Tahibacter amnicola: one gene and its partner. The protein of the gene in region 1 binds, or shares a complex with, the protein of each later gene. Links are inferred from orthologs where the notes say so. Each region holds a gene or a part of one and is shown in the gene's direction. Other genes may lie near its edges. The genes, in order: accC and accD.

Region 1 (3,231 bases):
CGGCACGCGCGAGCCGGAAACCTATGGCCATGCCACGCTGGCGACGATCGTAGGTGATCTGATCACCTCCGCGCAGGCTGCCGGTCACGAGCTGGAAAGCTTCCAGTCCAACGCCGAGCATGCGCTGATCGATCGCATTCATGCGGCCCGGGCCGATGGCACGGCCTTCATCCTGTTCAATCCGGCGGCGTTCACGCACACCAGCGTGGCCCTGCGCGACGCGCTGCTGGCAGTCGCCCTGCCGTTCATCGAACTGCACCTTTCGAACGTGCACGCGCGCGAACCATTCCGTCATCACTCGTATTTCTCGGATATCGCCGTGGGTGTCATCGCCGGTTTCGGCGCCGACAGCTACCGGCTGGCGCTGGAAGCAGCGCTGCGCCGGCTCTGATCACACCCCATTCCATCCCTGTTGTCCGCACCCGTGAGGATCCGTCCGTGGACTTGCGCAAAATCAAGAAGCTGATCGACATCCTGGAAGAGTCGAATCTGGCCGAACTGGAAATCAAGGAAGGTGAAGAAGTCGTCCGCCTGTCGCGCATGCCGCGCGGGGCCGTGCCGGTCATGGCCGCGCCGCAGCAGCCGGTGACCCACGTTCACGTCGAGCAGCACCGGGCCGGCCAGTCCGCTCCCGCGGCATCCGAACCGGCGGCACCGGCGGCCTCGGGCAAGACGCTGCCGGAAGGCCACGTCGTCCGTTCGCCGATGGTCGGCACCTTCTACGCCTCGCCCAATCCCGACGCACCGGCGTTCGTGAAGGTCGGGCAGCAGGTCAAGGCCGGCGATACGCTGGGCATCATCGAAGCGATGAAGATGTTCAACCAGATCGAGGCCGACATCAGCGGCACGGTCGTGGCAGTCCTGGCCAGCAACGGCCAGCCGATCGAGTTCGACGAACCGCTCTTCGTCATCGGCTGAGCGGGATATCGCCATGCTCGACAAAGTCGTCATCGCCAATCGCGGCGAAATCGCCCTGCGCGTGCTGCGTGCCTGCCACGCCCTGGGCATCAAGACGGTGGCCGTGCATTCCACGGTCGACCGCAACCTCAAGCACGTCGGCATGGCGGATGAATCCGTCTGCATCGGTCCTGCGCCGGCGGCGGAAAGCTACCTGAACGTGCCGGCGATCATCGCCGCGGCCGAAGTGACCGACGCCCAGGCGATCCACCCGGGCTACGGCTTTCTGTCCGAGAATGCCGACTTCGCCGAGCGCGTGGAGAAATCCGGCTTCATCTTCATCGGCCCGACGCCGGGCGTGATCCGCCTGATGGGCGACAAGGTCGAGGCGATCAAGGCCATGAAGGCGGCTGGCGTGCCCTGCGTGCCCGGTTCCGGCGGCCCGCTGGGCGACGATCCGATCGAGAACGGCCGCATCGCCCGCGACATCGGCTATCCGGTGATCGTCAAGGCGGCGGGCGGCGGCGGCGGCCGCGGCATGCGCGTGGTCCACACCGAGGCGCATCTGCATAACGCCATCACCATGACCAAGTCCGAGGCCAAGGCAGCGTTCGGCAACGACATGGTGTACATGGAGAAGTTTCTCGAGAATCCGCGCCACATCGAGATCCAGGTGCTGGCTGACGGCCAGGGCAATGCCATTCACCTGGGCGAACGCGACTGCTCGATGCAGCGGCGCCACCAGAAGGTCGTCGAAGAGGCGCCAGCACCTGGCATCAGCGACGAACAGCGCGCCGAGATCGGCCGGGTCTGCGTGGAGGCCTGCCTGCGCATCGGCTATCGCGGCGCGGGCACCTTCGAGTTCCTGTTCGAGGCCGGTCGCTTCTACTTCATCGAGATGAATACGCGCATCCAGGTGGAGCACCCGGTGACCGAACTGGTGACGGGCATCGACCTGGTCCGTGAGCAACTGCTGATCGCCGCGGGCGAGAAGCTGTCGATCCGCCAGGAAGACATCCGCCTGACCGGCCATGCGATCGAGTGCCGCATCAACGCGGAAGATCCGGAAACCTTCATGCCGAGCCCCGGCACGGTCAAGCGCTTCCTGGGTGCCGGCGGCCCCGGTGTACGCCTGGACACGCACATCTATGACGGCTACCGCATCCCGCCGAACTACGATTCGATGATCGGCAAGCTGATCGTGCACGGACGCGACCGCGCGACCGCCATCGCGCGCATGCGCCTGGCGCTGGCCGAGATGGTGATCGACGGCGTCAAGACGAACATTCCACTGCAGCAGCGCATCATGGCCGACGTCGGCTTCCAGACCGGCGGCCAGAACATCCATTATCTGGAGAAGCGCATCGCCGAGCAGCGCGAGAAAGGCATCACCCTGGGCTGACGATTTGTCTGGCGACCGTGCGGCGAAGCGAACTTCGCCGAACGGTCGCCAGACAGCGCCATTCGGGCCACAATGCGCGCCATCCCCGCCCGCATACCACCTCACCCGACAACTCCGGCACGTTCTTCGCACGGATCGCGCAACATCAAGAGCCCCACTGCCATGCCATGGATCGAACTCTCGCTGACCCTCCACGCTGATCAGCAGGAACGCATCGAATCGGCGCTCAACGAGCTGGGCGCGCTCTCGGTCACCCTGCTCGACGCCGAAGACCATCCGATTTTCGAGCCCATGCCCGGCGAGACACCGGTCTGGCCGACGATCAAGCTGGCGGCGCTGTTCGACATCGTGTGCGATCGCGTCGGCCTGGTGCACGTGCTCACCGACCTGGTACCGGAAATCGCGCCGGATCAATTGCAGTTCCGGGATGTTCCCGACGAGGACTGGACCCGCGCCTGGATGGATACCTTCCAGCCGATGCAGTTCGGCCGGCGGCTGTGGATCTACCCGTGGAACATCGAACCGCCGGACGATGCCGCCGACGCCGTCATCGTCCGCCTGGATCCGGGCCTGGCTTTCGGCACCGGCACGCATCCCACCACGGCCCTGTGCCTGGAATGGCTCGACGGCGTCGACCTCAACGGCAAGACCGTGGTCGATTACGGCTGCGGTTCGGGCGTGCTGGCGATTGCCGCGTTGAAACTGGGAGCCGCGCGCGTCATCGGCGTCGACCTGGATCCCCAGGCACTCGAATCCAGCCGCGACAACGCCGAACGCAACGGCGTTGTGGACGCCCTGGAGCTGATGCTGCCGGCGGACTACACCGCGGTGCCGCAGGATATCCTCGTCGCCAATATTCTCGCCGGACCGCTGGATGAGCTGGCGCCGCTGTTCGCCGCCAGCATCAAGCCGGGCCATCCCTTTGCGCTGTC
Region 2 (3,102 bases), 4.1 Mb from region 1 along the record:
GGGCATCCTGGCTGCGCTCGAATCGAGCCACGCCATTGCCCAGGGCATCAAGCTGGCGCGCGAACTGCCGCGTGACCAGTTGGTGCTGGTGAACCTGTCCGGGCGTGGTGACAAGGACGTTCATACTATTGCCCGCCGCGAAGGCCTCACGCTTTGACCCCCAGGTCGGCGCCGGTGGAAGCCCGGGGCCGGCGCTGACACACTTGTCTCTTCAGCGGATGTACGCGCGCCGATGAACCGAATTGATCAACGTTTTGCCGAACTGGCCGCCGCGCGCCGTCGCGGACTCATTCCGTTCGTGACCGGCGGCGACCCACTGCCTGATGCGACCGTGGCGCTGATGCATGCGCTGGTCGCCGCGGGCGCCGACCTCATCGAACTGGGCGTGCCGTTCTCCGACCCGATGGCCGATGGCCCGGTGATCCAGCACGCTAATGAGCGCGCTCTTGCGAAGGGTGTGGGCCTGCGCCGCATCCTCGAATGGGTGGCTGAATTCCGTCGCTCTGACGCGGCCACGCCGATTGTCCTGATGGGATACCTCAATCCGATCGAGATATACGGCTTCGAGCGTTTTGCCCGCGACGCCCGCCAGGCCGGAGTCGATGGCGTGCTGCTGGTGGATTGCCCGGTGGAAGAGCTCGACACCGCCGCCCCTCTGCGCGATGCCGGGCTGAACCAGATTTTCCTGGCGGCGCCCACGACCGATGCGGCGCGCCTGGAGTCAATCTGCAACACGGCGCAGGGCTTCCTGTACTACGTCTCCTTTGCGGGCATTACCGGGGCGGCACGACTGAGCACCGAGGCGGTGCGCGAGAAGGTGGCCGCGATCCGCACCCGTGCCCGTACCCCGGTCGCTGTCGGCTTTGGCGTGAAGGATGCGGCCTCGGCGGCGGCGATCGCGCAGTTTGCAGACGCCGTGGTGATCGGCAGCGCCCTGGTGGAAACGATTGCCGGCAGCGAATCGGCGGTCGAGGCCTGCCGGCGCGCGACCGAGTTCCTGGCGCCGATCCGGACCGCCCTCGATGCGGTCGAGGGCGCCGACGCCGCCTGAGCGGACCGGACCCAGGTAGAATGGGTGTCGGATTGGGGTCGCTGCCTGCTGGCGCGATCCCTTCGGGTCGCAACGGGCGATGGTCGCGTGGACCGCGCCGACACGGAGAATCGATGCTATGAGCTGGCTTTCGAAATTGATGCCGTCGCGCATCCGTACCCAGGGCACGAGCAAAGGCAAGGTGCCCGAAGGGTTGTGGGAAAAGTGCGATGGTTGTGCGGCTGTCCTCTACCGTCCCGAGCTGGAACGCAATCTGGAAGTGTGCCCGCAGTGCGGTCATCACCACGCGATCCTGGCGCGCAAGCGGCTCAACGCCTTCTTCGACGATGGCACCACCGAGGAGCTGTTTGCCGACCTCGAGCCCGTCGATACGCTGAAGTTCAAGGATTCCAAGCGCTACAAGGACCGCATCGTCGCCGCACAGAAGCAGACCGGCGAGAAAGATGCCCTGATCGCCATGCGCGGCCAGCTCAAGGGCCGCCCGCTGGTGGGCGTGGCTTTCGAGTTCACCTATATGGGCGGCTCGATGGGGTCGGTGGTTGGCGAGAAGTTCACCCGCGCCGCCGAGCGCGCACTGGCCGACCGCGTACCGCTGGTGTGCTGGTCCGCCACCGGTGGCGCCCGGATGCAGGAAGGCCTGCTGTCCCTGATGCAGATGGCCAAGACGTCGGCCGCCCTGGCCCGGCTCCGTTCGGCGGGCATCCCGTATGTGTCGGTGCTGACGCACCCGACGACCGGCGGCGTCTCCGCCAGCCTGGGCATGCTCGGTGACCTCAACATTGCCGAACCCAAGGCGCTGATCGGCTTTGCCGGCCCGCGCGTGATTGAGCAGACAGTCCGCGAAACTCTGCCCGAAGGCTTCCAGCGGTCGGAATTCCTGCTCGAGCACGGTGCCGTCGACGCCATCGTCGACCGCCGCGAGATCCGCGACAAACTGGCCGACATCCTCGCGCTGCTGATGCGCCAGCCGCGGGTTGCCGCCTGATCCACCGGGGACGCCGTGCCGTATTCGCTGCAGGAATGGCTGGATTACCAGCAGAAGGTGCATGCGCTCGGCGTCGATCTCGGCCTGGCCCGTGCCAGCGAGGTCTGGCGCCGCATGGGCGCGCCGCGTCCGGCCGCAACCGTCGTCACGGTGGCCGGAACCAACGGCAAAGGTTCGACCGTCGCCCTGCTTGAAGCGATCTGGACAGCCGCCGGCTACCGGGTAGGTGCATACACCTCACCGCACCTGTTGCGCTACAACGAGCGCGTCCGCGTCGATGGCGCGGACGCCGCCGACGCATCACTCATTGCCGCCTTCGACCAGATCGAGCAGGCGCGCGAAACGATTCCGCTGACCTATTTCGAATTCGGCACGCTGGCCGCACTGTGGCTCTTCGCGCAGGCGGGGCTGGATGTCGCCGTACTTGAGGTGGGCCTCGGCGGACGTCTGGATGCCGTCAACATCGTGGATGCAGATGCGGTCGCGGTCACGACGATTGCGCTGGATCACCAGGATTGGCTGGGCAATGACCGCGACACGATCGGTCGCGAGAAAGCCGGTGTGGCGCGCCGGGACCGGATTGCGGTCGTCAGTGAGGCGCATCCACCAGACGGCCTGCTCCGGGCGCTGGCCGAGGCAGGAGCACGGGTCCACCGTGCCGGCGTTGACTTCCAGATGACCCCGGCCGCCGATGGCTGGCATTGGACCGGTGGATCGTCCCGCTACCGGATTCCGCCGCCCGCGCTGGCCGCGCCGTGCCAGCCGCAGAACATTGCCGGAGCGGTGGCCCTGGTTGATGCGCTGCAGTCGCGGATGCCAGTCCTGCCCGATGCCATCATCAAGGGCGTGGCGGCCGCACAGGTGGCGGGGCGGTTGCAACGCGTGCGGGTAGGTGACGGCGAGCTGGTGATCGACGTCGCCCACAACCCCCAGGCCGCCGGCGTCCTGGCCGAATGGCTGGCGCAGGAGCCGTCCCGGCCGACGATGGCAGTTTTCAGTGCGCTGGCGGACAAGGACATCGCGGGTATCGTCCGGCCACTGGCTGATCGGTTTGTCCATTGGCACC

Evidence for each region.
Region 2: the proteins of accC (region 1) and accD are in contact, whole or in part, in a solved structure (PDB 8UXZ), measured with the Escherichia coli proteins. The link is inferred for Tahibacter amnicola from one-to-one orthologs.

Annotation. Positions count from the first base shown.
Region 1 is NZ_CP104694.1:903,936-907,166, reverse strand. Bases 204-3,115 are described here. They hold accC (acetyl-CoA carboxylase biotin carboxylase subunit), read left to right. Parts: upstream 204-931; coding sequence 932-2,299; downstream 2,300-3,115. Other genes in these bases: prmA (50S ribosomal protein L11 methyltransferase), read left to right, coding at 2,462-3,115; accB (acetyl-CoA carboxylase biotin carboxyl carrier protein), read left to right, coding at 439-918; aroQ (type II 3-dehydroquinate dehydratase), read left to right, coding at 204-391. Also shown: more of aroQ, read left to right, coding at 1-203; more of prmA, read left to right, coding at 3,116-3,231. UniProt on the Escherichia coli protein: This protein is a component of the acetyl coenzyme A carboxylase complex; first, biotin carboxylase catalyzes the carboxylation of the carrier protein and then the transcarboxylase transfers the carboxyl group to form malonyl-CoA.
Region 2 is NZ_CP104694.1:5,011,532-5,014,633, reverse strand. The notes cover bases 320-3,102. They hold accD (acetyl-CoA carboxylase, carboxyltransferase subunit beta), read left to right. Parts: upstream 320-1,169; coding sequence 1,170-2,036; downstream 2,037-3,102. Other genes in these bases: folC (bifunctional tetrahydrofolate synthase/dihydrofolate synthase), read left to right, coding at 2,052-3,102; trpA (tryptophan synthase subunit alpha), read left to right, coding at 320-1,051. Outside these bases: trpB (tryptophan synthase subunit beta), read left to right, coding at 1-157; more of trpA, read left to right, coding at 233-319.